Regions from separate parts of the Streptomyces sp. P9-2B-2 genome, predicted to be linked through region 3. Evidence: predicted binding sites of a transcription regulator. Region 3 holds the regulator's gene; each other region holds the start of a gene.
The links. The regulator HrcA, encoded in region 3, represses chaperone genes, less so after heat shock. The targets are predictions, from matches to a motif close to TTNGCACTCNGNNNNNCNGAGTGCNAA.
Positions count from the first base shown of each region.

Region 1 (10,066 bases), 950 kb from region 3:
GCGGACGGCCGCGAAGGAGGTCCGTTCAGCACTATGCACCCCACCTCTGACAGTCCCCCAGGACCTGCGGAAACGCCACCGGTCCGGCCCGGTCTGCTGCTGTCGATGGGGCCGGGTGTGGCCGGCCGGCTCCTCGCCGCCCGCCACCACACCCGCCTCGCGGCCCTGGCCCGTACGGACCCGCATCTGGTCGCCCACGATCTGGCCGACCCCACCCCCGAGGTCGCCGCCGCCCTCGCCGGCGCCGAGGTGCTGCTCACCTGCTGGGGCGCGCCGCCGCTCACCGACCGGGTGCTGGCCGCGGCCCCCCGGCTGCGGGCCGTCGTGCACGCCGCCGGATCGGTCAAGCACCACCTCACCGACGCCTGCTGGGACCGCGGTATCGCCGTCAGTTCGGCCGCCGCCGCCAACGCCCTCCCGGTCGCCGAGTACGCCCTCGCCGCGATCCTCTTCGCCAACAAGCGCGTGCTGCACGCCGCCCACCGATACCGCGGTCTGCGCGCGCCGCACGACTGGCCGGGCGAACTCGCCGGGGCGGGCAACTACCGCCGCACCGTCGGCATCATCGGCGCCTCCCGTGTCGGCCGCCGTGTCATCGAGCTGCTGCGCCCGTTCGACCTGCGCGTTCTGCTGTACGACCCGTATGTGGAGGCCGCCGAGGCCACCCGGCTCGGCGCGGTCCCGGTTCCGCTCGACGCGCTCTGCGCCGACAGCGACATCGTCACCCTGCACGCCCCGCAGCTGCCCGCCACCCGGCATCTGCTCGGCGCCCGGCAGCTGGCCCTGATGCCGGACGGCGCGACCCTGGTCAACACCGCCCGCGGCGCGCTGGTCGACGAGGCGGCCCTGCTGCCCGAGCTGATCACCGGCCGGCTGCACGCGGTCCTCGACGTCACCGAGCCCGAACTCCCGCGCCCCGGTTCGCCGTTGTACGACCTGCCGAACGTGCTGCTGACCCCGCATGTGGCGGGTTCGCTGGGCACCGAGCTGCACCGCCTGGCCGACCACGCCCTCGACGAACTCGAACGCTACGGCCGGGGCCGCCCGTTCCTCGCCCCCGTACGGCGGGAGGAGCTGCACCACTCGGCGTGAACCGGGCCCCGCCGGCGGGGAGTCCGGCGGCCGTGGCCCCGCGCGCCCGCCGGAAACCCGAAGACCCGGCCCCCGCCAATGCGGGAACCGGGTCTCGGGTGAAGCAGTCCGACGTGGCGCGTCAGCCGATGCGACGGCTCACGTCAGTGCGGGACAGCTCGCGTCAGTGCGCGTGGCCGTGACCGTGACCGGCCTCCGGCTCCTCCTCGGCGGGCTTCTCGACGACCAGGGTCTCGGTCGTCAGCAGCAGCGAGGCGATCGACGCGGCGTTCTCCAGGGCGGAGCGGGTGACCTTGACCGGGTCGATGACGCCGGCCTTGACCAGGTCGCCGTACTCGCCGGTGGCGGCGTTGAAGCCGTTGCCCTTGTCCTGCTCGGCGACCTTCGCGGTGATGACGTAGCCCTCGAGGCCGGCGTTCTCCGCGATCCAGCGCAGCGGCTCGACGACGGCGCGGCGGACGACGGCGACACCGGTGGCCTCGTCGCCCTCCTTGCCGAGGGAGCCCTCCAGCACCTTGGCGGCGTGGACCAGCGCGGAGCCACCACCGGAGACGATGCCCTCCTCGACCGCGGCGCGGGTCGCGGAGATGGCGTCCTCCAGACGGTGCTTCTTCTCCTTGAGCTCGACCTCGGTGGCCGCACCCACGCGGATGACGCAGACGCCACCGGCGAGCTTGGCGAGGCGCTCCTGGAGCTTCTCGCGGTCCCAGTCAGAGTCGGTGGACTCGATCTCGGCCTTGATCTGGTTGACCCGGCCGACGACGTCCTCGGAGTTGCCGCCACCGTCGACGATGGTGGTGTCGTCCTTGGTGACGGTCACCCGGCGGGCGGTGCCGAGCACGTCCAGACCGGCCTGGTCGAGCTTGAGGCCGACCTCCTCGGCGATGACGGTGGCACCGGTGAGGGTGGCCATGTCGCCGAGCATCGCCTTGCGGCGGTCACCGAAGCCGGGGGCCTTGACGGCCACGGCGTTGAAGGTGCCACGGATCTTGTTCACGACCAGGGTCGACAGGGCCTCGCCCTCGACGTCCTCGGCGATGATCAGCAGCGGCTTGGAGGCACCGGCCTGGATGACCTTCTCCAGCAGCGGCAGCAGGTCCTGGATCGAGGAGATCTTGCCCTGGTGGATCAGGATGTACGGGTCCTCGAGGACGGCCTCCATCCGCTCCTGGTCGGTGACCATGTACGGCGAGAGGTAGCCCTTGTCGAAGGCCATGCCCTCGGTGAAGTCCAGCTCCAGACCGAAGGTGTTGGACTCCTCGACGGTGATGACACCGTCCTTGCCGACCTTGTCCATCGCCTCGGCGATGAGCTCGCCGACCTGCTTGTCCTGCGCGGACAGACCGGCCACGGCAGCGATGTCGGACTTGTCGTCGATCGGACGGGCGGTGGCGAGAAGCTCGTCGGAGACGGCCTTGACGGCGGCGTCGATGCCCTTCTTCAGGGCGGCGGGGGAGGCGCCGGCGGCGACGTTGCGCAGACCCTCACGGACCAGCGCCTGGGCCAGCACGGTGGCGGTGGTGGTGCCGTCACCCGCGATGTCGTTGGTCTTGGTCGCCACCTCCTTGACGAGCTGGGCGCCGAGGTTCTCGTACGGGTCGTCGACCTCTACCTCACGGGCGATGGTGACACCGTCGTTGGTGATGGTCGGCGCGCCGAACTTCTTGTCGATGACGACGTTGCGGCCCTTGGGGCCGATGGTCACCTTGACGGTGTCGGCAAGCTTGTTGACGCCGCGCTCAAGGGCGCGACGGGCGTCCTCGTCGAACTTCAGGATCTTCGCCATGGGTTGCTTCAAGTCCTCTCATTGCGATCCTCGGCCACGACGTGGGGACCGCTGTCGCTCAAACGAACTGCGCCCCTGCCCCGGGTTGATTAGACGCGGGAACCAGGGGCGCAGATCACGGCAAAACTGGGTGACTTACTTCTCGACGATCGCGAGAACGTCGCGAGCCGAGAGAACGAGGTAGTCCTCGTTGTTGTACTTCACCTCGGTGCCGCCGTACTTGCTGTAGAGCACGACGTCGCCGACCTTCACGTCGAGCTCGACGCGCTTGCCGTCCTCGACCCGGCCCGGGCCCACGGCCAGGACGACGCCCTCCTGGGGCTTCTCCTTGGCGGTGTCCGGAATGACCAGGCCCGAGGCCGTGGTCTGCTCGGCGTCGAGCGGCTGGACCACAATGCGGTCCTCAAGCGGCTTGATGGCAACCTTGGAGCTGGTGGTCGTCACGATCCGACCTCCCCCTTCGGAGATCTCACGGGGTTAACTGTCTGAGGTGGCGACCAGGTGGATCCGTCGTCGCGGGTGCCGGACCTGCCCGTCGCTGTGTCTGGCACTCCCCACTGGAGAGTGCCAACGCCGAGACTATGACGCGGTTAGCACTCGGTCAAGCGGAGTGCCAGCGCGGCGGGGAGCTCTTCCCGCGACGCCGGTTGACCGGCCGTGCCAGGGCCCGGTTTCCCGGCGGCCCGGCTTCGGCGATCATGGCCATCTACAGCGGGGGCGGGGCGGGTTACGAGGCAGGCAGCTTCCCGCCAAATCGGACATGCCTTCCCCTTCCTCGCAACCACGCCCTCGGCTGCCTCGTCTCTTCCCTCGACTGACGGGCCGACGAACCGGGCCCGCACCCGGCCGGCCGGCGGCCCCGACAAGATGGCGGAGGAATAGCCGTGCGTGCACCGACCAGAGTTCCCCGGAAGGCCCGGGTGCCGGAGCGGGATGTCGAGCGCACCATGACGTTCGCCGCCCTCGCCCAGGCACCGGACCGGCGGAGAACCGAGGCCCGGCTGCTCGCCCTCGTCGTCCTGATCACGGTCTTCGGCTACACCTACACCGGTCTGTCGATGCGCGGCCTGCACCCCGGCGGACTGGCCGTCTTCACCGCCGGCATGCTGTTCATGACGCTGGTCCCACATCTGGTCCTGCGCCGCTACGCGCCCCGCGCCGATCCGCTGATCCTGCCGCTGGCCACCCTGCTGACCGGAATCGGCCTGGTGCTGCTGCACCGCCTCGACCTCACCTACGCACAGACCCCCCGGCTGAAGACCGCCCAGGCGGCCAACGGCCAGCTGCTGTGGACGGTGATCGGGGTGATGGTCTGCCTCGCCATCCTGCTGCTGCTGCGCGACCACCGCATCCTCCAGCGCTACATCTATCTGACGATGGTGATCGCGCTGGTGCTGCTGATGGCACCGGCCTTCTTCGGCGCCGATATGTACGGCGCCAAGCGCTGGATCCTGCTGGGGCCGCTGTCGTTGCAGCCCGGCGAGTTCGTGAAGATCATGATCTCGGTGTTCTTCGCGGGCTATCTCACCGTCAACCGCGACGCCCTGGCACTGGCCGGCCGCCGCGTCATGGGCATCCAGCTGCCCCCGGGACGGCAGCTCGCGCCGATCTTCACGATCTGGGCGATCAGCCTGCTGGTGCTGATCTTCGAACGCGACCTGGGCACTTCGCTGATCTTCTTCGGCGTCTTCGTGATCATGCTCTACATGGCCACCGACCGCACCAGTTGGGTGGTGTGCGGCCTGCTGATGGCCACGGTCGGCGCGGCCGTGGTCGGCTCCCTCGAACCACATGTCCACGGCCGGGTCACCGCCTGGCTCGACCCGATGCGGGCCTTCACCAAGGAGGGCCAGGCCGAGCACATGTCCAACCAGCTCGCCGAGGCCCTGCTCAGCTTCGGCAGCGGCGGCATCAGCGGCAGCGGCCTCGGCCAGGGCCACCCCGAACTGATCGGCTTCGCCGGCAACAGCGACTTCATCCTCACCACCGTCGGCGAGGAGCTGGGCCTGGCCGGGGTCATGGCCGTGATCATGCTCTACGTCCTGCTGGCCCAGCGCGGCCTCCGCGTCGGCCTGAGCGCCCGCGACCCCTTCGGCAAACTCCTGGCCGTCGGCCTCTCCGGCGCGCTCCTCCTCCAGGTCTTCGTCGTCTCCGGCGGCGTCACCGGCCTCATCCCCCTCACGGGCAAGGCCCTCCCCTTCCTCGCCAAGGGGGGCTCCTCGTTGGTCGCCAATTGGGTCATGGTGGCCTTGCTTTTGCGGATCAGCGACCGTGCGCAAAGGCGGCGTGAGCCGCTTTAATTCCCACGTTTTCGGCTTTCCCGCCGTCTGGGACCTCGCCGCTTGTAGCCCGCTTCGCGGTGCCCCCGCCGGTCCGCTGCGCTTTGCCTCTCGCCGTTGCGCCTGCGGCGGGCCGGGTCCGCTGCGCGGGGCTGTCGGGGTGCGGTGACGGGCCTGCGCGGGTGGGGGTTTCCGGACTGCTTCGCTTTACGTCCGGAAACCCCCACCCGCTCCGACCCGTCCCCTCCCGTTGAGGGATGGGAGAAACGTTGATCGGGGTTCCCGTAGGTGGTCCGGTGCGCCTTGTCGGTCGCAGTGAACTGGCTACGAGTGGCACGCCCCCACTCACCGTCACTCACTCCCCCAACGGGAGGGGACGGGCCGGAGGGGCCGGTGTGTGGGACGTAAAGCGAAGCAGTCCCACACACCGGCCCCGGAGGTCCGTCACCGCACCCGACACCCACCCAGCCCGCCGCAGGCGCAACGGCGGGGGCACCGCGAAGCGGGCCACAAACGGCGAGCAACACCCACGGCGGGAAAGACAAAAACGTGGGAGGACAATGACACCGTGAATGACGGAGACACCTTCGCCGACCTCCTCGCCCCGGAGGGACAGGCCCTGCTGGCCGAGTTGCGGGATCACGACCCGGCGGATGAGCTGGCGGCAGCCACCCGGCTACGGCGGGCGCACCCCGCGGCGCTGGTATCGGCCGCGCTGGGGCAGGCGCGGTTGCGACAGCGGGCGGTGGCGAAGTTCGGGGCGGACGCCTGGCGGATGTACTTCACGCCGAACGGGGTGGAGCAGTCCACCCGCGCCACGGTGGCGGCGCACCGCGCGACCCGGCTCGCCGCGCTGGGCGTGCGTTCGCTGGCCGATCTGTGCTGCGGTATCGGCGGGGACGCGATCGCCCTGGCGCGTGCCGGGATCCGGGTGCTGGCGGTCGACCGTGACCCGCTGGCCTGTGCGGCGGCGCGGGCCAACGCGGAGGCGCTGGGGCTCGCGGAGCTGATCGAGGTGCGCTGTGCGGATGTGACGGAGGTGGATACGGCCGGGTATGACGCGGTGTTCGTCGATCCGGCGCGGCGCAGCAAGGCGCGGGGTGGCCGGATTTTTGACCCCGAGGCGTACTCGCCGCCGCTGTCCTGGGCCGTCGAGGCGGCCCGTAAGGCACCGGTCGCGGCGTTGAAGATCGCGCCGGGGGTGCCGCACGAGGCGCTGCCGGAGGACGCCGAGACGGAGTGGATCTCGGACGGGGGCGACGTCAAGGAAGCCGTGGTGTGGTTCGGCGCGGCGGGGGACGGGGCGGACCGCGTCACGCCCGGCGGCCGCCGGGCCACACTGCTGCCGGCCGGGGACTCGCTGCTGGGCGCGGGGCTGCCGGACCCCGAGCCGGGGCCGGTCGGCGACTGGCTGTACGAGCCGGACGGCGCGGTGATCCGGGCCCATCTGGTCGCGGATGTCGCGGAGCAGCTCGACGGCCGGCTGCTCGATCCGACCATCGCGTACATCACCGCGGACCGGCTGACGGCCACCCCGTACGCGACGGCCTACGCGATCACCGATGTGCTGCCGTTCCACGTCAAGAAGCTCAAGGCGCTGCTGCGGGAGCGCGGGGTCGGGATCGCAGTGATCAAGAAGCGCGGCTCGGCGGTGGAGCCGGAGGAGCTGCGCAAGAAGCTGAAGCTCGGCGGCGGCCGCGCGTCCTGCACGATCTTCCTCACCCGGGTCGCCGGCGCCCCCACGATGCTGCTGGGGCACCCGGCCACGGACCCGGTCACGCCAGGTCGGTGAGGTCCTCGGCGTAGATCTGGGAGAGCGGCTGCGGGCCGATGTACTGCTGGCAGGTGCACTGGCCGGCCTCGTACTGCACCGGCTTGTGGTCGGCGTCCCAGGCGACCGCCATCTCCACCCGCTCATGGCACTTGCCCTTTTTGTCATGCTTGGCGAGGTGGTGGGTGCACCCGCACACCGGCTCCGGCGGCTTCTGGGCGGCGGCCAGCTCCTGCCGCTGTTGGCGGGCGGTCTCCAGGCGCTCCATCTTGCGTTCGTGCCGGGTGCGCAGCGCGGTGCGGGCGGTGTCGGCGACCTTCGCGAAGCCGCCCGCCATGAAGAAGATGAAGACCCACCAGAACCAGTCCACAGCCTGCCGCCTCCCCACTCGCACACTCGGTGCCCCAGTCAGGGTAAGACCTGGGGCCGGACAGCGGGCCGGGGGCGGCGTAAGGACTCGCAGAAGGACAAAGCGAGTCCTGGCCGGGCCTCAGGAGTAGAGGTTGTGCTTGCTCATCTCGTGGACGTGGTCATGGTCGTGGGAGTGGCCGTGCGGGTGGGCGGCGTCCTCGGGGGCCTCGCCGGGCACATGCGGCTCGGTGACCGGGAGGGACGAGTCCGCGGAGAGGTCCCAGGCGGAGGCCGGCCGGTTGCGGGCCACCATCTCCGCGCCGAGGGCCGCGACCATCGCACCGTTGTCGGTGCACAGCTTGGGCCGCGGCACCCGCAGGGTGATCCCGGCGTCCTCGCAGCGGCTCTGGGCCATCGCCCGCAGCCGCGAGTTGGCCGCGACCCCGCCGCCGATCATCAGGTGGTCCACGCCGTTGTCCTTGCAGGCCCGGACGGCCTTACGGGTCAGCACGTCCACCACGGCCTCCTGGAACGACGCCGAGACATCCGCCACCGGCACCTCCTCGCCGGCCGCCCGCTTGGCCTCGATCCAGCGGGCCACCGCCGTCTTCAGGCCGGAGAAGGAGAAGTCGTAGACCGGGTCGCGGGGGCCGGTCAGCCCGCGCGGGAAGCGGATCGCGTCGGGGTTGCCCTCGCGGGCGTAGCGGTCGATGACCGGGCCGCCCGGGAAGCCGAGGTGCAGCACCCGCGCGATCTTGTCGAACGCCTCACCGGCCGCGTCGTCGATGGTCGAGCCGAGCGGACGCACGTCGGAGGTGATGTCGGGGGCGAGGAGGAGGGAGGAGTGGCCGCCGGAGACCAGCAGGGCCATCGTCGGCTCGGGCAGCGGGCCGTGCTCCAGCTGGTCGACGCAGATGTGCGAGGCGAGGTGGTTGACGCCGTAGAGCGGCTTGCCGAGGGCGTAGGCGTACGCCTTGGCGGCCGAGACGCCGACCAGCAGCGCGCCGGCCAGGCCCGGTCCCGCGGTGACCGCGATCCCGTCGAGGTCGGAGGCCGCGACCCCGGCGTCCTTCAGGGCGCGCTGGATGGTGGGGACCATCGCCTCCAGGTGGGCGCGGGAGGCCACCTCCGGCACCACGCCGCCGAAGCGGGCGTGCTCGTCGACGCTGGAGGCGACCGCGTCGGCCAGCAGGGTGTGGCCGCGGACGATGCCGACACCGGTCTCGTCGCAGGAGGTCTCGATGCCGAGGACGAGCGGTCCGCCGCGTGAGTCAGCCATGGTTGTCAAGTTCCTTGTACGGAGGGTGCTTCGGAGGAGGTCTGGGTGGTGCGGCGCATCACCAGGGCGTCGTGGTTGCCGGGCTGGTAGTAGCCGCGGCGGAAGCCGATCGGCTCGAAGCCGAAGCGCTCGTAGAGGCGCTGGGCGCGGAGGTTGTCGACCCGGACCTCCAGCAGCACCTCATGGCATTCGAAGTCCGTTGCCGCGTGCAGGAGTTCGGTCAGCAGCCGGGCGCCGAGGCCGCTGCCCCACTGGTCGCGGGCGGTGGCGATGGTCTGGATGTCGCCGGTGCCGTCGACGGCGGCCAGCCCGCCGTAGCCCACCAGCCGGCTCTCCTGCTCGGCGACGAGATACCGGCGGGTGGCGGACGGGCCGCGGGCGTGCGCCAGCTCGGACCAGAACATGCCCGGCGACCAGGCGTCCTCGGGGAACAGCTCGCGCTCCAGCTCCAGCACCGGCGCCAGGTCCCACCAGCGCATCTCGCGCAGCGCGGCCGCCGGCCGGGCGTCGTCGCCGCGCCGGGGGTCCCCCGGGACAGCGTCCGGGGGAGGCGCCGGGGTGCGGGGTTCGGACGACGGGCGGGAACTCACCGGGGAGTGACCACCTTGTAGTTGGCGGGGACCTGGGCGTCCGGACGCCGCAGATACAGCGGCTGCGGCGGCAGCAGCTCCTCCCCCGCCGCGAGCTTCAGCGCGGCCAGGTCGGCCAGCGCGCCGGCGGACTGGTGCTCGGGCGCCTCGCGCCGTACGCCGGTGAAGACCGTGTCGTAGAGCACCGCGCCCGCGCCCACGGCCGGGACGCCGGCCACCTGGTCGGCGAGGTCCGCGGGACGGTCGACGGCCGGGTCGGTCAGCCTTGTGCGGGCATCGGCGTAGCGCGCCCAGTAGACCTCTTTGCGGCGGGCGTCGGTGGCCACGACGAAGGGCTCGGTCAGCCCGGAGGCGTGGGCGAGGCCGTCCAGCGTGCACAGACCGTGCACGGGGACGCCGAGCACGGCCCCGAAGGTGGCGGCGGTCACCAGGCCGACGCGCAGCCCCGTGTAGGGGCCCGGGCCCACGCCGACCACGATGTCGCTGACCGCGTCGAGCTTCTGCCCGGCCTCGGCCAGCACCCGGTCGACGGCGGGCAGCAGCAGTTCGCCGTGCCGGCGCGCGTCCACCTGGCGGGACTCGGCGAGAACGCGGGTGCCGTCATGGAGCGCGACGGTGACGGCGGGGGTGGCGGTGTCAAGAGCTAGCAGCAGCACGTCCTTAAGACTACGGCTCGGCGGGTGGTTCCCGTTCCCGGTGCTACCGTCGCCCCCGTAGCCCAGCAGCAAGCAGCCCGGCCTCCAGGCCCGGGACTCCCCGCCGGCGGCAGGGAGAGGGAGGAAAGGTGGCACAGCGGTGCCCGGTAAGAGCAGCACGATCGTCACCGCGCTGACCACGGCGGCCCTGGTCGTGGTCGGAGTGCTCGGCTACCAGGCCGCGGCGTCCGCCCCGGACACCCTCACCCGGGCCCGCAGCGAC
Region 1 covers NZ_CP129126.1:4,012,094-4,022,159, forward strand. The annotation lists gene QT196_RS17345 (hydroxyacid dehydrogenase) at 34-1,092, shown strand; gene groL (chaperonin GroEL) at 1,256-2,878, opposite strand; gene groES (co-chaperone GroES) at 3,014-3,322, opposite strand; gene QT196_RS17360 (FtsW/RodA/SpoVE family cell cycle protein) at 3,826-5,178, shown strand; gene QT196_RS17365 (class I SAM-dependent methyltransferase) at 5,726-6,949, shown strand; gene QT196_RS17370 (hypothetical protein) at 6,933-7,298, opposite strand; gene tsaD (tRNA (adenosine(37)-N6)-threonylcarbamoyltransferase complex transferase subunit TsaD) at 7,419-8,558, opposite strand; gene rimI (ribosomal protein S18-alanine N-acetyltransferase) at 8,564-9,037, opposite strand; gene tsaB (tRNA (adenosine(37)-N6)-threonylcarbamoyltransferase complex dimerization subunit type 1 TsaB) at 9,145-9,804, opposite strand; gene QT196_RS17390 (hypothetical protein) at 9,944-10,066, shown strand, end outside.
Region 1: the regulator HrcA is predicted to act here: its motif matches at 3,469-3,495, upstream of groES (co-chaperone GroES).

Region 2 (10,066 bases), 2.4 Mb from region 3:
GACGACCGCATCCTCCACGAGCGAGACGATGTCGGCGTCGGCCACCTTGTCCGCCATCAGGTCGGCGAGCACCAGCGCCCGCGCGGCGTGCAATGCCTGTTCCATCTCCATGCCCCCCATTGTCTCCCGGCCGCCGACCGCCGAGCGGGTTGTCCACAGCCCCGCCGCGACCTCTCCGCTCTGTCCACAGCACTCACAGAGGGTATTGACGCCGAGCGTCGATGAAATTACTTTTCAAGCGTGAGCAGTAGCGTGAAGGAAACTTTCAAGGATGTGGCCGTCGAGACCCGACCGGCCCCGGCCCCACCCGCCCCCGCGGCGCTGGCCGCCAAGGTCCGCACCCTCGCGCCGACGATGACCCGCTCCATGCAGCGGGTCGCCGAGACCGTCGCGAGCGACCCGGCCGGCTGCGCCGCCCTCACCGTCACCGGCCTCGCGGAGCGCACGGGCACCAGCGAGGCCACCGTCGTGCGGACCTCCCGGCTGCTCGGCTACCCGGGCTATCGCGATCTGCGCCTCGCGCTCGCCGCGCTCGCCGCGCAGCAGGCGGCCGGCGGCGCACCCGCGGTGACCGCGGACATAGCGGTCGACGACTCCCTCGTCGATGTCGTCGCGAAGCTGGCGCAGGAGGAGCAGCAGTGTCTGGCCGACACGGCCGCCGCGCTGGATGTCACCCAGCTCGAAGCCGCCGTCGCCGCGCTCGCCGGTGCCCGCCGTATCGATGTGTACGGCATAGGGGCCTCCAACCTCGTCGGCCAGGACCTCGTCCAGAAGCTGCTGCGCATCGGCCTGATCGCCCATGCGCACGCGGACCCGCATCTGGCCGTGACGAACGCCGTGCAGATGCGCACCGGCGATGTCGCCATCGCCATCACGCACTCCGGGCGGACCACCGATGTCATAGAGCCCCTGCGGGTGGCCTTCGACCACGGTGCGACGACGATCGCCATCACCGGCCGCCCGGACGGCGACATCGCCTCGTACGCCGACCACATCCTGACCACGTCCACGGCCCGCGAGAGCGAGCTGCGCCCGGCCGCGATGTCGTCCCGGACGAGTCAGCTGCTGGTCGTGGACTGCCTGTTCATAGGCGTCGCGCAGCGTACGTACGAGACCGCGGCCCCCGCGCTGTCCGCCTCGTACGAGGCACTCGCCCACCGCCACTCGCCGCGCAACAACCAGCGCTGACCTCGCACCGCCCCGCCGTTGTGGGCCTCCGCACCATCGGGAGGCACGGGTGGACACGACGGCACCGGGCGGCGGGGCAGCCGAAGAACCACGGCCCCCCACGAGCCCGACCGAAGAGAGTCGCCACGCCATGACCTCCACCGCCGACCACGACCCTCTGCGCGCCCAGTTGGACACCCTCACCACCGAGGCGTACCGGCCCGAACTCGCCGAGATCGACCGCCGCCCCACCCTGGACATCGCCCGCACGATGAACGACGAGGACGCCACCGTCCCCGCCGCCGTCGCCCGGCGGCTCCCGGAGATCGCCGCCGCCATCGACGCCACCGCCGCGCGGATGGCCCGCGGCGGCCGGCTCATCTACGCCGGCGCCGGCACGGCCGGCCGTCTCGGGGTGCTGGACGCCAGCGAGTGCCCGCCGACCTTCAACACCGACCCGTCCCAGGTGGTCGGGCTGATCGCGGGCGGCCCGTCCGCGATGGTCACCGCTGTCGAGGGCGCCGAGGACAGCAAGAAGTTCGCGATCGAGGATCTGAGCGCGATCGGCCTGACCGACCTGGACACCGTCGTCGGCATCTCGGCCTCCGGCCGTACGCCCTACGCGATCGGGGCCGTCGAGCATGCCCGCGCCCTCGGCGCGCTGACCATCGGCCTGTCCTGCAACGCCGATTCGGCGCTGGCCGCGGCCGCCGAGCACGGCATCGAGGTCGTGGTCGGCCCCGAGCTGCTGACCGGCTCCACCCGGCTCAAGGCGGGCACCGCCCAGAAGCTGGTGCTCAATATGCTCTCGACCCTCACCATGATCCGGCTGGGCAAGACCTACGGGAATCTGATGGTCGACGTCCGCGCCTCCAACGAGAAGCTGCGGGCCCGCTCGCGCCGAATCGTCGCGCTCGCCACCGGTGCTTCCGACCAGGAGATCGAGACCGCACTCCGCAGCACGGACGGCGAGGTGAAGAACGCCATCCTCACCCTCCTCGGCGGAGTCGACGCCCCCACCGCCGCCCGCCTCCTCGACGCCGCCGACGGCCACCTCCGCGCCGCCCTCCAGGCCGCCGAAGAGCACTGAGCCCCACCACAGCCCGCCACACCCTGTACGGCCCGACCCCCTCGCCTCGTTCGACCGCACAGCAAGGCACCGCACATGCCCGAAGACAAGAACCGCGCCATCGCTGCCGCGCTCCTCCCTCTCGTCGGCGGCGCCGGAAACCTCACCTCCATCGCCCACTGCATGACCCGGCTCCGCCTCGGCATCCAGGACCGTTCCCTGGTCCAGGACGAGGCCCTCAAGGCGCTGCCGGCGGTCATGGGCGTGGTCGAGGACGACACGTACCAGATCGTGCTGGGCCCCGGGACGGTCGCCCGGGTCACCCCGGAATTCCAGCGCCTGGTGGCGCAGTCCCGCGACACCCCACCGGCCACGGAAGCGGAGTCAGCCGCACCCACACCGACGACGGCCCCTGCCGGGGCGCCCCCGGCACCGGCCCTGGTCCCGACACCACCCACGACCGTCGGCACCCCCGCCTCCGACGCTCCCGCCACCGCCACCGCCGACGACCTGGCCGCCCAAGGCGCCGCCCTCAAGGCCCGGCAGAAGTCGCGGAACGCCACGCCCGTGAAGCTGTTCCTCCGCCGGATCGCCAATATCTTCGTCCCGCTGATCCCGGCCCTGATCGGCTGCGGCATCATCGCCGGCATCAACGGCCTGCTGACCAACCTCGGTCAGCTGCCGTCCGTCGCCCCCGCCCTCGCGGCCATGGCCTCCGGCTTCATGTCCCTCATCGCCGTCTTCGTCGGCTACAACACCGCCAGGGAATTCGGCGGCACCCCGATCCTCGGCGGCGCGGTCGCCGCCGTCATCGTCTTCCCCGGCGTCACCCACATCACCGCCTACGGCCAGCACCTCTCCCCCGGCCAGGGCGGGGTGCTCGGCGCACTGGCCGCGGCGCTGCTCGCCGTCCAGGTGGAGAAGTGGTGCCGCAAGACCGTCCCCGAGGCACTGGACGTCCTGGTCACCCCCACCGTTACGGTCCTGGTCACGGGCCTGGTCACGCTCTTCGGCCTGATGTACGTCGCGGGCGAGGTCGCCACCGCGATCGGCACGGGCGCCAACTGGCTGCTGGCCCACGGCGGCGCGTTCGCCGGTCTCGTCCTGGGCGGCCTCTTCCTCCCCCTCGTCATGCTGGGCCTCCACCAGGCCCTCATCCCGCTGCACACCACCCTCATCGAGCAGCAGGGCTACACGGTCCTGCTCCCGATCCTCGCCATGGCCGGCGCGGGCCAGGTCGGCGCCGCGATCGCCGTCTACTTCCGTCTCCCCCGCAACCCCTCGATCCGCCGAACCATCAAGTCCGCCCTCCCCGCAGGCTTCCTGGGCGTCGGCGAACCACTGATCTACGGCGTCTCGCTCCCCCTGGGCCGCCCCTTCATCACCGCCTGCCTGGGCGGCGCAGCCGGTGGCGCGTTCGTCGGCCTCTTCAACCAACTCGGCGACGCCGTCGGCTCCACCGCCATCGGCCCCTCCGGCTGGGCCCTGTTCCCCCTGGTCAAGGGCAACCAGCCGCTCGCCACCACCCTCGCCGTCTACGCCCTGGGCCTGGCCGTCGGCTACCTCGTCGGCTTCCTCGCCACCTACTTCTTCGGCTTCAGCAGACACACACGGACGGAGCTGAACAGCGACCCGGACGGTGCGGGCGGCCCGGGCAGCGTCCCGGCGGCCGGTGCGTCGCCGGCCGCCTCCGCACCGCCCACAGTGACCTCGGCGTCATGAGGTCATGGCATCCGGCTCTGCCAGTTCAGCTCTCGCACGCGGGCGGCCAGTACGGCGGACGGCGGGGCGGCACGCAGTTCATACGGCGGGCAGTTCCACACCGTGCCACCCCCGGGCGGCCGGAGCTGCACGAACGGCCCGTCGCAGCCCATGACCCGGCCGACGCGCCCGTCCCGCCCGTCCACCGCATAGCTTCCGGGCGGCGGGATCACGGCCGTCGCTCCTCCGGACCGTGTTCGGCTGCGACGGTCCTGGCGTAGTCCGCCAGCACACCGGCGAGCCGCCGGGCGGTGTCCAGATTGCAGCGCCCCAGCTCGACCAGGGGCGCCATGAAACCGCCGGCACACGACACCGGGTCGACGCCGAGGGACGGCAGGGTGATCCCGGCCTTCTGAAGTGCGGTGCGCAGCTCCGCCGTCACATCCTCGGCCTGCTGCACCCGCTCACACGCCGTCATCGTCGTCATCATCACCTTCCACGCTGAGTGTTCCCGTTGCGCACACAGCGTGGTGGTTGCGGGTCTAGCCTGCATAGAGGCGCAGACCCAACAACCGATCGTGTGTAACAGGGAGTTGCTGCGATGCCCGGACCGAAACCCCTCGACCCCTCCTCGTCACCCCGCGCCATGCTCGGCGCCGAGTTACGGCACAAGCGCGAAGAGGCGGGACTCACCCAGGAAGAACTCGGCCGTCCCCTCTTCGTCAGCGGGTCGTTCATCGGCCAACTGGAGGCCGGGACGCGGCGGATGCAGATGGAGTACGCCGTGAAGATCGACGAGATCCTCGGCACGGACGGCTACTTCACCCGCAACTGCGAGGCCGCGACGAAGTCGAAGTATCCGGACCATTTCGCGGAGGCGGCGGAGGCGGAAGCCGTCGCCGCCACCATCAAGGAGTACGCGCCGCAGCTGATTCCGGGGCTGCTGCAGACGGAGGCGTATGCGTGGGCGGTTTGCCGCGCGTACCAGCCGACGGCACCGGAGGCCGAGATCGGCGAGACGGTCACGGCACGACTCGAACGCGCGCTCCTTCTCGACCATCCAACAACTCCGATGTTGTGGGTGGTGCTGGACGAGGCCGTACTGCGCCGCAAGACCGGCGGTCCGGCGGTGATGGCGAAGGCCCTGCGGCATGTGGCGGAGCTGATCCGGAGGCATCGGGTGATCGTGCAGGTGTTGCCGTTTTCGGCGGGGGACCATGCGTCGATGAACGGCTCGGTCAAGCTGATGACCTTCAAGGACGCGCCTCCGGTCGCCTACCTTCAAAGCTTGGGAACTGGCTGTCTGCAGGACGAACCGGCTACGGTCGCCCGCCACGAACTGACTTACGATTTGATCGGGGCCAGCGCACTATCCCCCCAAGATTCCCTGGCCCTGATCGAATCAGTGGCGGAGGATTACGCGCATGAAGATCAGCGCTGAGTACGACCTGAGTGCAGCCGTCTGGCGTAAGTCCAGCTACAGCGGCGGCGACGGCGGCGACTGCCTAGAAGTCTCCGACGACCACCCCGGCATCGTGCCCGTCCGGGACTCCAAGGACCCGGACGGCCCGGCGCTCGCGTTCCGGGCACCGGCATGGGCTGCGTTCATCGAGGGCATCAAGTCCAGTTCCCTGTAGGGCGCCTGACGACACCCGGGGTCCGGGGCTCAAGCCGCGGACCCCGAGCCCTCTTTCCAAGGAACGGGTGGACGGAAGTAACCCACCCGCCCTCCCCCGGTTCCGCCAACTCCCGCTCACACCAGCGTGGATGACATTCCGTGACCGGCTTGCGACACCCTGCTGCGCCGGTCTAGCGTGCGCAGCAACAAACAACCCCGGCAGGTGCTACCAACACCGACCGGGGTCTGACCATCAAGATCGGAAAGAGCGATCTCATGGCTGGTGAAAACCTTAACCCTGCCCCGTGCGCGTCCGCACGCCCCCACCCCTCCGCCCGCCCCGGCTACGGCAAACGCGCCGCGCCCGACCAACGGGCATCCCGCCCCGGCGACTTCGCACATCTCCCCCGCCGCGAGGCATCCATCGCCGCCTACCTCGACCGGCTGCCCGAGGGTGCCGACATCTCCGTGAAGACGCTGGCCAAGGTGTTGCCGGACTACGGGCAGTGCGCCCTGCGGACCGCGCTCCGCCGCCTCTCGGAGGCCGGTCATCTGCGGCGGGTCACCGAGACACACACGAGTGACGGCGGCAGCCCGCTCTGGGTGACGCGTACGTACTTCTCGCGTACGGCCCGGGACGACTCCTGGTGGATGGCCTTATGCGCCGGGAACGTTCCGATGACCGACGACGACAGTGACGGCGGCGGCGACAGTGACGCCCCACCTCCCACCTCCGGGCCACCGCGCCCGCAGGCTCCACACGTCGACGTCGACGTCGACGCCCACGTCCGCACCCGCCAACCGCGGTCCCCCGGCTACGCCGCCCTCGCCGCCCTCGGCCGCGCCGAACCCCGTATGACGCTGTCCGCTGACGACTGCGCGTCCCTCGAAGCATTCGCGGAGGAATGGCTGGCGCGCGGCGCGACCCGCGACCAGCTGCTGTCCGCCCTGACCTCCGGGCTGCCCCCGCACATCCACCACCCGGGACGGCTCGCCCGCTCCCGGCTGCTCGCCAAGATGCCGCCCGAAGCCGCTGGGCCGGGAGCGGGCGGCCCGGCCCGAGGGCCGTCGTCCGGCCCCCTCCGGATCATGGAGTGCACCGTCTGCCGCGCCCCGGGTCGGCCCGAGGCGCTTCCCGGGGGTGTCTGCGGCCCCTGCCGGGGCGAGGCACCACCGGACCGGCGGCGGAATCCGGCGGACCCGACGGCCGCCCAAGTCCGCGCCCGCGTGGAGCGTTTGCGCGCGGCCGCACGGCCACCGGCACCCAGCCGTACGGCCGCCGCCGGCCGACCGTGATCCTGCCGCACCGCGGCGCGGCAGTAAGTAGGGTCGGCGCCATGCTGATCCGATTACGCCGCCCCTGGCGCGCCAGGCTGATCGTGGCGCTCACCGCGCTCGTGCTGACCGCCGGCGGGGTGGCACTGATCCTGTGGGGCGAGACACCGCCCCCGTTCCCGCCGCTGCCCAAGCTGCCCGCGGCGCACGGCAATGTCGTGATCCAGGTCGCCGTCGAAACCACCCTCGACCGCGACGCCCCGCCCGCACCGGCTACCCTCTGCGGCGCCGTGCTGCTGTCCGTGGCCGGGGCGCTGTGCCTCGCGGGCTGCCTCATCGGCCGCCGGCGATAGCCCGCCCGACGGCGCCCGGCCCCGCCCCGAAAACGCCGCCGGGGCGGCACCCCCCTGGAAGGAGGGTGCCGCCCCGACGTACGTCTGGACGTGTTGATCCGGGAGGATCAGCGTTCCGATCCGCGAGGATCAGAAGTCCATGTCACCGCCCGGCATGCCGCCGCCGGCCGGGGCAGCGCCCGCCTTCTCCGGCTTGTCGGCGATGACGGCCTCGGTGGTGAGGAAGAGCGCCGCGATGGAGGCGGCGTTCTGGAGCGCGGAGCGCGTGACCTTGGCGGGGTCGATGATGCCCTCGGCGATCATGTCGACGTACTCACCGGTCGCGGCGTTGAGGCCGTGGCCGATGGGCAGGTTGCGCACCTTCTCCACCACAACGCCGCCCTCAAGGCCGCCGTTGACGGAGATCTGCTTGAGCGGGGCCTCCAGGGCGAGCTTCACGGCGTTGGCGCCGGTCGCCTCGTCACCCTCGAGCTCCAGCTTCTCGAAGACCTGGGAGGCCTGGAGCAGGGCGACGCCACCGCCGGCGACGATGCCCTCCTCGACGGCCGCCTTCGCGTTGCGAACGGCGTCCTCGATGCGGTGCTTGCGCTCCTTGAGCTCGACCTCGGTGGCGGCACCGGCCTTGATGACGGCCACGCCGCCGGCCAGCTTCGCCAGACGCTCCTGGAGCTTCTCGCGGTCGTAGTCCGAGTCGCTGTTCTCGATCTCGGCGCGGATCTGGTTGACCCGGCCCTGGACCTGCTCGCTGTCACCGGCACCGTCGACGATGGTGGTCTCGTCCTTGGTGATGACGACCTTGCGGGCGCGGCCGAGCAGCTCGACGCCGGCGTTCTCCAGCTTGAGGCCGACCTCCTCGGAGATGACGGTGCCACCGGTGAGGATGGCGATGTCGCCGAGCATGGCCTTGCGGCGGTCACCGAAGCCCGGGGCCTTGACGGCAACGGACTTGAAGGTGCCACGGATCTTGTTGACGACCAGGGTCGACAGGGCCTCGCCCTCGACGTCCTCGGCGATGATCAGCAGCGGCTTGCCGGACTGCATGACCTTCTCCAGGAGCGGCAGCAGGTCCTTCACGCTGCCGATCTTGGAGTTGACGATGAGGATGTACGGGTCGTCGAGCGACGCCTCCATACGCTCCATGTCGGTGGCGAAGTACGCCGAGATGTAGCCCTTGTCGAAGCGCATACCCTCGGTGAGTTCCAGCTCCAGACCGAAGGTCTGGGACTCCTCGACGGTGATGACGCCTTCCTTGCCGACCTTGTCCATGGCCTCGGCGATCAGCTCGCCGATCTGGGTGTCAGCGGCGGAGATGGAGGCGGTCGAAGCGATCTGCTCCTTGGTCTCCACGTCCTTGGCCTGCTCCAGCAGGGCGGCGGAGACGGCCTCGACGGCACGCTCGATACCGCGCTTGAGGGCCATCGGGTTGGCGCCGGCGGCCACGTTGCGCAGGCCCTCGCGGACCAGAGCCTGGGCCAGGACGGTCGCGGTCGTCGTGCCGTCACCGGCGACGTCGTCCGTCTTCTTCGCGACCTCCTTGACCAGCTCGGCGCCGATCTTCTCGTACGGGTCCTCGAGCTCGATCTCCTTGGCGATGGAAACACCATCGTTGGTGATCGTGGGGGCGCCCCACTTCTTCTCGAGGACGACGTTACGGCCCTTGGGGCCGAGGGTGACCTTGACGGCGTCGGCGAGCTGGTTCATCCCGCGCTCGAGACCGCGCCGTGCCTCCTCGTCGAACGCGATGATCTTGGCCATGTGAAGTGGTCCTCCCGGACTGGGGTGGATTGCTCCGGACCGCGCTGGCGCCCGCGACGGACGACCTGCAGACCTGTGTGGTTCCTTGCCCCACCGATCCGCGGGCCTCGCCGACCCGGTCCTTCTTTGTCACTCTCACTGGGAGAGTGCTAACGCAATGATTAGCACTCGGGGTAGGAGAGTGCAAGCCGCCCGGAGGGCGTCGTTGAGGGGTGGCGGTCGGGCGACGGGTGGGCGCAAGCCGCCCGGAGGGCGTCGTTGAGGGGTGGTGGCCGGGCGACGGGTGGGCGCAAGCCGCCCGGAGGGCGCGGTTGGGCAGCGGGCGGGCGCGAGGCTGCCGTGAAGGCGCCCTCCCCTAGGGGGACAAGTGGGCCGCACGCACCCCGCCCCCGCGCGACCCACCCACCCCGCAGCCCCCCCACTCCCCACCCCGCAGACAGCCGAAGGCCCGTACCCCCCTCAGGGGTACGGGCCTTCCTCACGCAGCAGTCGGTCGGCGCCTCAGCCGGCCACCCGGACCATGTCCGCCTGCGGCCCCTTCTGGCCCTGCGAGATCTCGAACTCGACCCGCTGACCCTCCTCAAGGGTGCGGTAACCGTCCATCTGGATCGCGCTGTAGTGGACGAAAACATCCGCACCACCGTCGACCGCGATGAAGCCGTACCCCTTCTCCGCGTTGAACCACTTGACGGTGCCCTGAGCCATGCCTAACTCCCCTATTACTGGCCCTTGCGCAGGACCGCACTCCGCGGACCCGGGTCAGACCTCACCCCGCGAAAGGCCCGTGGGGTGTGCGCCGGAACGCGTCGACCGCCGCTGAATGTATCTGCACAGATGCCCAGAGCAACAGGTCAATCGGACGAGAATTCCGGGGCCGGAGAATCGGCTATATGCGGCGAAATCCCGTTTCTCCAGGGCAAGTCAGGCCGGGCATAGGGCACCTAGGCGACAAATACCGCCCACACTTTGGCCACAACTGATCGCGAACACATATGCGTTCGGCACGCGCACGGTGATATCCGGAGGGGGATCACCCCAATGGTATCTCCTTTCACAACATGGAATTGCCCCGTCCGCTTTCTGGCGGACGGGGCAATTCCGGTCATGCAGGAGAAGAGTTGGCGCAAA
Region 2 covers NZ_CP129126.1:5,441,045-5,451,110, reverse strand. The annotation lists gene QT196_RS24030 (hypothetical protein) at 1-111, opposite strand, end outside; gene QT196_RS24025 (MurR/RpiR family transcriptional regulator) at 274-1,188, shown strand; gene murQ (N-acetylmuramic acid 6-phosphate etherase) at 1,319-2,257, shown strand; gene QT196_RS24015 (PTS transporter subunit EIIC) at 2,333-3,958, shown strand; gene QT196_RS24010 (hypothetical protein) at 3,961-4,170, opposite strand; gene QT196_RS24005 (hypothetical protein) at 4,167-4,424, opposite strand; gene QT196_RS24000 (helix-turn-helix transcriptional regulator) at 4,539-5,378, shown strand; gene QT196_RS23995 (DUF397 domain-containing protein) at 5,362-5,574, shown strand; gene QT196_RS23990 (hypothetical protein) at 5,832-6,851, shown strand; gene QT196_RS23985 (hypothetical protein) at 6,893-7,183, shown strand; gene groL (chaperonin GroEL) at 7,313-8,938, opposite strand; gene QT196_RS23975 (cold-shock protein) at 9,440-9,643, opposite strand.
Region 2: the regulator HrcA is predicted to act here: its motif matches at 9,100-9,126, upstream of groL (chaperonin GroEL).

Region 3 (10,066 bases):
TCCGGCTGGCCCGCAAGGTGCTGGGCGACGACCCGCGCCCGGTCGAGACGGTCTTCGTCGGCGGCGGCACCCCGACCCTGCTGCCCGCCGCCGATCTCGGCCGGATGCTGGCCGCGATCCGCGAGGAATTCGGCCTCGCGCCCGGCGCGGAGATCACCACCGAGGCCAACCCGGAGTCCGTCGACCCCCGCTACCTGGACGAGCTGCGCGCGGGCGGCTTCAACCGCGTCTCCTTCGGCATGCAGAGCGCCCGCCAGCACGTCCTGAAGATCCTCGACCGTACGCACACCCCCGGCCGCCCCGAGGCCTGTGTCGCCGAGGCCCGCGCCGCCGGCTTCGACCACGTCAACCTCGATCTGATCTACGGCACCCCGGGCGAGACCGACGACGACTGGCGCGCCTCCCTCGACGCCGCGATCGGCGCCGGTCCCGACCATGTCTCCGCGTACGCCCTGATCGTCGAGGAGGGCACCCAGCTGGCCCGCCGGATCCGCCGCGGCGAGGTCCCGATGACCGACGACGATGTGCACGCCGACCGCTACCTGATCACCGAAGAACGCCTCGCCGCGGCCGGTTTCACCTGGTACGAGGTCTCCAACTGGGCCACCACCGACGCCGCCCGCTGCCGCCACAACGAGCTCTACTGGACCGGCGCCGACTGGTGGGGCGCCGGCCCCGGCGCCCACAGCCACGTCGGCGGCGTCCGCTGGTGGAACGTCAAACACCCCGGCGCCTACGCCCAGGCCCTCAGCGAAGGCCGCTCCCCGGGCGCCGGCCGCGAACTCCTCTCCGCCGAGGACCGCCGCGTCGAACGCATCCTCCTGGAACTGCGCCTGGTGGACGGCTGCCCCCTGGAAATCCTCGCCCCGGCAGGCGCACGGGCGGCGGCCCGGGCCCTGTCGGACGGCCTCCTGGAAGCCGCTCCGTACGAGGCCGGCCGGGCCGTGCTGACCCTCCGGGGGCGGCTGCTGGCGGATGCGGTGGTGCGGGATCTGGTGGACTGAGAAGCTGCTGTGCTCGAATGAGTGAACCAATGCGAGGGGCCTGCGGCCCCGCCTAGGCTGCTCCTAGCCTGTGCCGTAATACACGGCGACGGGAAACGGAGGCCATGGAGATGACCGCTGTGGATGAACGCCGGATGACGGAGCTCTTCGAGAACCTTGAGGTTCCCGAGGGGGTCAAAATTGAGCTCCTCCGGGGGGAAATCGTGATGATGGCGGGGCCGGATCTGGTCCGCAACCGGATCGTGCGGTCCGTGGCGTTGCAGCTTCCCAGCGACCGCTGGGAATGGCTGATGACCCAGGACATCGACATCCTGAGCGAGCAGAGCGAACCGGTGCCCGATCTCGTGGTGCTGAAAAGCGACGCCGGACCGGACTCCGGCCGGCTTCTGCCGTCAGGAGTGGTCACGATGCTTGTCGAAGTCGTCTCCAAGAACAGCGTCGACCGTGACTACGGAATCAAGCGCGGGATCTACGCGGCGGGCAAGGTGCCCGCGTACCTGATCATTGATCCCATCGTCGCCCACTGCGTCCTGCTCACCGAACCCGCCGGCGTCGGCGACGCGGCCGACTACGCGGTGCAGCGGATCACCAAATTCGGCGACCCTGTGCCGCTGGAGCTGCTCGGCATCGAGCTGGACACCAGCGAATTCGGGACCCTCCCCAACGTCAGGCCGCACCGCCGGCCGTGACGAAGTCGATCAGCTCCTCCACCCGCCCCAGCAGCGCCGGCTCCAGGTCCTTGTAGGAGCGCACGCAGGAGAGGATCCGCTGCCAGGCGGCGCCCGTGTTCTCCGGCCAGCCCAGGGACCGGCAGACGCCCGTCTTCCAGTCCTGGCCGCGCGGGACGGTCGGCCAGGCCGGGATGCCGACCGAGGACGGTTTCACGGCCTCCCAGATGTCGATGTACGGGTGGCCCACCACCAGCGCGTGGTCACCGGTCACCCCGGCCGCGATCCGGGACTCCTTCGAGCCGGGGACGAGATGGTCGACGAGGACGCCGAGGCGGGCGTCCGGGCCGGGGGAGAAGCTGCGGACGATCGCGGGGAGGTCGTCGACGCCCTCCAGGTACTCCACGACGACGCCCTCGATGCGCAGGTCGTCGCCCCACACCCGCTCCACCAGCTCGGCGTCGTGCCGGCCCTCCACGTAAATGCGCCCGGCGCGGGCGACCCGTGCGCGGGCGCCGGGGACGGCCAGGGAACCGGAGGCCGTACGCGCCGGAGTGGTGGCGGCCGGTCTGCCCTGGGGGCGTACGAGGGTGACCACCCGCCCCTCCAGGAGGAAGCCGCGCGGCTCCATGGGGAAGACGCGGTGCTTGCCGAAGCGGTCCTCCAGGGTGACCGTCGGGCCCTGGGCGGTCTTCTCGCAGCGGATCACGGCGCCGCAGAAACCCGAGGTGACCTCCTCGACGACCAGATCGGGATCGGCGGGCACCTCGGGCGCCGGGCGCTGCTTCTTCCAGGGTGGGGTGAGGTCGGGGCTGTAGTGCCTGTTCTGCATCGAGTGGGGCCTGTCCGTGGGTGAGCGGGCGGGGGTCAGGAGGGGGCGACGCCGAAGCGGGCGGCGAGGGCGGCGCGCTGGGCGCGGACGAAGGCGGCGTCCACCACGGCGCCGTGGCCGGGCACATACCGCGCGTCCTCGCCGCCGAGGGCCAGCAGCCGGTCCAGTGCGCCGGGCCAGCGCTGCGGCAGCGCGTCCGGGCCCGCCTGGGGTTCGCCGGACTCCTCGACCAGATCGCCGCAGAAGACGATCTCCGGGGACCCGCCCCGGCCCGGTACCAGGACCGCGAGATCGTGCGTCGAGTGCGCGGGGCCGACATTGGCGAGCAGCACCTGCCGGTCGCCGAGCTCGACGGTCAGCTGGTCGTGGACGTGGTGGTGCGGGGCGACCAGCAGATCGGCGGCCTCGGCGGCCGCGTCGCGGTCGACGCCGTGCCGGATCGCGTCGTGCCGCAGCGTGTCCTTGCCGCGGCGCAGCAGATCACCGAGACCGGCCGCGCCGAAGACCTTGACGCCCGCGAACGCGGCGGTGCCCAGGACGTGATCGAAATGCGGGTGGGTGAGCGCGACATGCGTCACGTCCCGGCCCAGCACCCCGCGGATCGCCCGTCGCAGATCCGCGCCGTCGCGCAGGGTCGCGCCGGTGTCGACGATCATGACGCCGGTGGTGCCCGCGATCACGCCGATCGTCTCGTCCCAGCCCGGCATCCGGCGCCTGGCGACACCGTCACCGAGCTGTTCCCAACCGGCCTCTTCCCAAGACGTATGCATACCGAGACGCTAGCGCCATCGCGATAGCGTTGCCCGACAGATCGGCCGAACACGGGCACCGGGCGGGTGCTGTGTGCGGCCGCCCTTGCCGTGTCCGTGCTACTCGGCCGTACACTGGCTCAAGGTCTGGCACTCGGCCCGTGTGAGTGCCAGGAGAGTCGAGACGGCGGACGGCCGGACTGGAGGTGCGCGGGATGCTCAGTGAACGCAGGCTCGAAGTGCTGCGCGCCATCGTCCAGGACTATGTCGGGACGGAGGAGCCGGTCGGCTCCAAGGCCCTGACCGAACGCCATCAGCTCGGTGTCTCCCCGGCCACCGTCCGCAACGACATGGCCGTCCTGGAGGACGAGGGTTTCATCGCCCAGCCGCACACGAGTGCCGGGCGCATCCCGACCGACAAGGGCTACCGCCTCTTCGTCGACAGGCTGGCCGGTGTGAAGCCGCTGTCCAGTCCGGAGCGGCGGGCGATCCAGAACTTCCTGGACGGCGCCGTCGACCTCGACGACGTGGTGGGCCGCACGGTCCGGCTGCTGGCGCAGCTGACCCGGCAGGTCGCGGTCGTGCAGTACCCGTCCCTGACCCGGTCCACGGTCCGGCACGTCGAGCTGCTGGCCCTGGCCCCGGCCCGGCTGATGCTGGTGCTGATCACGGACACCGGGCGGGTCGAGCAGCGGCTCATCGACTGCCAGGCACCGTTCGGCGAGACCTCGCTGGCGGATCTGCGGGCCCGGCTCAACAGCCGGGTCGTGGGGCGCCGGTTCGCGGATGTGCCGCAGTTGGTGCAGGATCTCCCGGAGTCCTTCGAGCAGGACGACCGCGGCACGGTCTCGACAGTGCTGTCGGTGTTGCTGGAAACTCTGGTGGAGGAGACCGAAGAGCGGCTGATGATCGGCGGCACCGCCAATCTCACGCGCTTCGGGCACGATTTCCCCCTGACCATCCGGCCGGTGCTGGAGGCCCTTGAGGAGCATGTGGTGATGCTCAAGCTGCTCGGGGAAGCCAAGGACTCGGGCATGACCGTACGTATCGGGCATGAGAATGCCCACGAAGGCCTGGCGTCCACATCGGTCGTCACGGTCGGCTACGGTTCGGGCGACGAGGCAGTCGCCAAACTCGGCGTGGTCGGACCGACCCGCATGGACTACCCCGGAACGATGGGAGCGGTACGCGCAGTGGCACGTTACGTCGGACAAATCCTCGCGGAGTCGTAAGTGGCCACGGATTACTACTCGGTCCTCGGTATCGGACGCGACGCCTCGCAGGACCAGATCAAGAAAGCCTTCCGCCGGCTGGCGCGCGAGCTGCACCCGGACGTGAACCCGGATCCGAAGACCCAGGAGCGGTTCAAGGAGATCAACGCCGCTTACGAGGTGCTCTCGGACCCGCAGAAGAAGCAGGTCTACGACCTCGGCGGCGACCCCCTCTCGCAGGCGGGCGGCGGCCAGGGCGCGGGCGGCTTCGGCGCGGGCTTCGGCAACTTCTCCGACATCATGGACGCGTTCTTCGGCACCGCGTCGCAGCGCGGGCCGCGCTCGCGCACCCGCCGCGGCCAGGACGCCATGATCCGGCTCGATGTCGAGCTGACCGAATCGGCCTTCGGCACGACCAAGGACATCCAGGTCGACACCGCCGTCGTCTGTACGACGTGCAGCGGCGAGGGCGCGGCGCCGGGTACCTCGGCGCAGACCTGTGACATGTGCCGCGGCCGCGGTGAGGTCTCGCAGGTCACCCGGTCGTTCCTGGGCCAGGTCATGACCTCGCGGCCGTGCCCGCAGTGCCAGGGCTTCGGCACGGTCGTCCCGACGCCGTGCCACGAGTGCGCGGGCGACGGGCGGATCCGCTCCCGCCGCACCCTGACCGTCAAGATCCCGGCCGGTGTCGACAACGGCACCCGCATCCAGCTCGCGGGCGAGGGCGAGGTCGGCCCCGGCGGCGGCCCCGCCGGTGATCTCTACGTGGAGATCCACGAGCTGCCGCACCCCACCTTCCAGCGGCGCGGCGACGATCTGCACTGCACGGTCACCATCCCGATGACGGCGGCGGCGCTGGGCACGAAGTGCCCGCTGGAGACGCTGGACGGGGTCGAGGAGATCGACGTCCGGCCCGGTACCCAGTCCGGCCAGTCGATCCCGCTGCACCAGCGCGGTGTGACCCATCTGCGCGGCGGTGGCCGCGGCGACCTCATCGTCCATGTCGAGGTGCAGACGCCCACCAAGCTCGAACCCGAGCAGGAGGAGGCGCTGCGGCGGCTGGCCAAGCTGCGCGGTGAGGAGCGGCCCACGGGGCAGTTCCAGCCGGGACAGCAGGGTCTGTTCTCGCGGCTGAAGGACGCTTTCAACGGGCGATAGCCCAGGTCGGCCCGGGGGTCCGCGGAGGTTCCCCGGGCCCGGTTGACAGCCACCGCCCCTGTTCGGGGCGGTGGGATGGGCGTGACACGATGTGCTCATGCCCACCGCACCAAGCGATCTCTGCCGCTACCCGATCGTGCAGGCCCCGATGGCGGGAGGCGGCTCCGGACCCGAGCTCGCCGCCGCCGTCTGCGAGGCCGGCGGTCTCGGCTTCCTCGCCGCCGGCTACAAAACCGCCGACGGGATGTACCAGGAGATCAAACAGCTGCGGTCGCTGACCGACCGGCCCTTCGGCGTCAACCTGTTCATGCCGCAGCCCTCCCTGGCCGACGGCTCCGTCGTCGAGGTCTACCGCGAACAGCTCGCCGGTGAGGCCACCTGGTACGAGACCGAACTCGGCGACACCGACGGGCCCATCGACGACGGCTACGAGGCCAAGCTCGCGATACTGCGCGAGGACCCGGTGCCGGTGGTGTCCTTCACCTTCGGCTGCCCCTCGCGCGCCGTCCTCGACGCATTCGCCAAGGTCGGTACGTACACCATCGTCACGGTCACCACCGCAGCCGAGGCACAGGCCGCGCAGTGGTCGGGCGCGGACGCGGTGTGTGTGCAGGGCGTGGAGGCCGGCGGCCACCAGGGCACCCACCGGGACGACCCGCATGCGGACGGGACCGGCGCGGGGCTCGGGCTGCTGGCGGCGCTCGGCCAGATCCGGGAGGCCGTACAGATCCCGATGATCGCCGCGGGCGGGCTGATGCGCGGGGCGCAGATCGCGGCGGTGCTGGCCGCCGGGGCGACCATGGCGCAGCTGGGCACCGCCTTCCTCGCCACCCCCGAGTCGGGCGCCAACCCGCTGCACAAGCAGGCACTGACCAACCCCCTGTTCACCCATACGGAGTTGACCCGGGCGTTCTCCGGGCGGCCGGCCCGCGGGCTGGTCAACCGCTTCCTGCGCGAACACGGCCCCTACGCACCGGCCGCCTACCCGGCCGTCCACTACCTCACCTCCACCGTGCGCAAGGCCGCCGCCAAGGCGGGCGACGCCCAGGGCATGAACCTGTGGGCGGGGCAGGGACACCGGCTGGCGCGGGAGCTGCCCGCCCGCCAGCTGGTGGAGGTGCTGGCGGCCGAACTGGACGCCGCGCGCGCCGCGTTGCAGCGCCCCGCCAACGGCGGCGCGGCATGACCGCGCCGGTGTTCCTCGTCGAGTCCCTCGCGGGCGTACGGGCCGGTGGCACCCTGATGCTGGACGGTCCCGAGGGCCGGCACGCGGTGTCGGTGCGCCGGCTGCGGGCCGGTGAAGAGGTCGTCCTGACGGATGGTCACGGCACCGGCGCCTACGGCACGGTCGCCGCTGTCGAGGGCAAGGACCGGCTCACCGTCGCGGTCACCGGACTGCGCACCGAGGACCCGCCCCGCCCCACGATCACCGTCGTCCAGGCGCTCCCCAAGGGCGACCGCGGGGAGTTGGCCGTCGAGACGATGACCGAGACCGGGGTGGACGCCATCGTGCCCTGGCCGGCGGCGCGTTGTGTCACCCAGTGGAAGGGCGAGCGGGCCGCCAAGGCGCTGGGCAAATGGCGGGCCACCGCCCGCGAGGCCGGCAAGCAGTCGCGCCGGCTGACCTTCCCCGAGGTCGCCGACCCGCTGACGACCAAGCAGGTGGCCGCGCTGCTCGCCGACGCCGACTTCGCGGCCGTCCTCCACGAGGAGGGCAGCGCACCGCTCGCCACCGCCGAACTCCCCGCCGAGGGCCGGATCGTGCTCGTCGTCGGCCCGGAAGGGGGAGTCTCCCCGGAGGAGCTCACCGCCTTCGCCGAGGCCGGCGCGAGGCCTTACCGGCTGGGGGCGAGCGTGCTGCGCACGTCGACGGCCGGGACGGCGGCCGTCGCGTTGCTGTTGGGGCGTACGGGGCGGTGGGCCTAACCGGTCCGCTGCGCTTTGCTTTTGCCCCACGTTTTTGGCTTTTTCGCCGTGGGGGTTGCTCGGCGTTTGTGGCCCGCTGACGCGGTGCCCTCGCCGTTTTTCGCCTGCGGCGGGCGGGTCCGCTGCGCGGGGCTGTTGGGTGCGGTGACGGGCCTGCGCGGGTGGGGGTGTCCGGACTGCTTCGCTTTACGTCCGGACACCCCCACCCGCTCCGGCCCGTCACCTCCCGTTGAGGGGTGGGGAGAGGCCGGCGGGGGGTTGGTGTGGGTGGTTCGGTGCCGCTGGTGGGTTTTGGGCACAGACGTGGCGGCTGCCTCCTGGGTCAGGCTGTTGGGCGTGTGATTGCGGCTGCTGTTGCGCACAGTTCTGGGAGGGTGCCGGCGAAGGTCGGGAGTAGCTGGAGAGCTACGGCCCAGGCTTCGGGGTCGGGGCCCAGGTGTGCGGTGGTCAGTGTGGCTGCTTGTGTGTGGAGTTGCCGGCGGTCGGGCTTTTGCTCTGCGGAGTTGAGGGCGTGGCGGAGGTGGGAGAGGGCCCGGCGTGCGGGGGCGGCGTGGGTCAGGATGTCTTCGGGGGTGAGTGTGCCGTTCCGGAGGGCGATTTGGGGCCATGCGGTGCTGTGGCGGTCCAGCTCCGGGGTGTTCGGCAGGAGGGCCAGCAGTAGTTCGCGTGGGCAGTCCGTGCGTTCCGCGAGGTCCTGGGCCACGCTGGGGGTCAGGCTGCCGGAGCGGTACGCCACGATCAGCTCGGGCCAGGGGAGCGGGATGCCGTCGCCGGTGAGTTTGTGCGGCTGGCTGCCGTCGTAGCCCGGCGCCTTGTTGAGGAACTCCAGCAGTTTCTCCGGGTCCTCCTCGGCGGCCAGGCGGGCGCGCAGCCGGTCGAGGCCGTCCGGGAGGTCGAGGAGCTTCTCGGTCTGCCGGCGGAGGGTGACCGGGAGGCGGTCCAGCGCCAGGATCTCGCGGACCGCGTCGGGGCCGCCGCGCTGCCATACGGCCACCAGGAGCCGCAGCCGGGCCGCGGGTATCCGCAGCTTCAGCCGCCCGATGAGCGTGCGCGCCACGCCCAGGTCACCGGAGTCCAGGCCGGCGATGAGCCAGTGACGGTAGTGGCCGAGGTTGGTCTCCCGCAGGACATGGAGCAGTTCGTCGGGGACGGGGCGGGTGCCGCCGCCGCGCAGCCGCCCGGCGAGCATCCGCACCCGTTCCTGCTGGTCGATGCGGCAGTGGAAGAACAGGTTGGCGTCCACCCGGGGTTCGTCGAGGTCGAGGAGGTACGCCAGCCTCTCGGGGGAGAGGGACGGGGTGGCGGCCTGGGCGGCCTGTGCCGCCACGCCGTGGGCGGCGATGACCGCCTCCCGGACGGCCGGTGCCGGATCGCCGTATACCAGGAGGTGCTGCACGGCGCGGGCGTCGAAGTGCGGGACGACGGCGATCTGGGCCTCTTCGGAGGCGCACTGGAACAGGTTCAGGAACGCGGCGCGGGACGCCTCGGGGGGAGTGGCCGGGAACACCGCCTCCAGGGGGCGTGGCCAGCTGGTGTTGCGCTTCTGGCGGGAGGCGGCCGAGGCGGCGTCGTCGATGAGCTCGGCGACACTGCCCCGGGCCCGGCCCATCCGGGCGTAGCAGGTCAGCCAGTTGACCGGGTCGGTGCCGAGCCGGTCGAGCAGCCCGGCGAGGGCCTTACGGGTCGGCTCGTGGTCGTAGGGCAGCGAGCCGAGCACCTCCACCGCCGGTGTCACCTCCGCCAGCAGGCGGTCCACCGGCAGCCGGCCCGTACGGAGACCGCGCCCGAGGGCGTCGTCGAAAGGCACCTTGCCGGCCGCCGCCTCGGGCCCCACCAGCGCCTCGAACGGCAGCTCGGCGGCGACCCGCGCGGTGGTCCAGGGGCTGGCGCGGAAGCACTCCATGACGAGGTCGTCCGGGCAGCCTTCCCACCGGGTGAGCTGCAGCAGGCGGTTGCCGTTGTGGCGGCCGTAGCCGTGCGACGGCTCGGTCTCGAAGGGCAGGCGGGCGTGCTCGCGGCGGACCAGTTCCCAGTCCAGGGCGGCGGGTCGGGGACCCGGGTGGCTGCCCTCACGGAGCATCATCAGGGCCCGCAGCGCGTCGGGGTCGGTCCATTCGCCGGCCGGCCGCCGCTCCCTCAGGAAGGACTCCGGGTCGTCGTCGGCCGCGGCCTCCCGCATCAGGTCCAGCAGCTCCGGGCGCCCGAGGTCGAAGTCCTCGATCCGCTCGACACCGTCGGCGAAGGCCAGCAGCCCCTTGGCGCCCGCGAGTTGCACCAGGGCGATACAGGCGTCGAGGGCGACCGGCATCGGGAGGAACCGGGCCACCTGGACCAGGGTGAAGGAGATCAGCTGGGGGAACGGGCCGGTCAGGACGGGAAGCAGCTCCATGCGGCCGGCCTCCTCCTGGAGCAGCGGGAGGAGACCGTCCTCGGCCTCCCAGCGCGGGTCCGTGGTGTCGGCGGCGCGCAGAATCGCCGGCAGCAGGTCCGGCAGGTCCCTCGCGCGCCTGGTCCGGTC
Region 3 covers NZ_CP129126.1:3,066,846-3,076,911, reverse strand. The annotation lists gene hemW (radical SAM family heme chaperone HemW) at 1-1,004, shown strand, start outside; gene QT196_RS13480 (Uma2 family endonuclease) at 1,115-1,693, shown strand; gene QT196_RS13475 (DUF3097 domain-containing protein) at 1,671-2,504, opposite strand; gene QT196_RS13470 (MBL fold metallo-hydrolase) at 2,540-3,274, opposite strand; gene hrcA (heat-inducible transcriptional repressor HrcA) at 3,469-4,485, shown strand; gene dnaJ (molecular chaperone DnaJ) at 4,486-5,622, shown strand; gene QT196_RS13455 (nitronate monooxygenase) at 5,720-6,808, shown strand; gene QT196_RS13450 (16S rRNA (uracil(1498)-N(3))-methyltransferase) at 6,805-7,548, shown strand; gene QT196_RS13445 (hypothetical protein) at 7,871-10,066, opposite strand, start outside.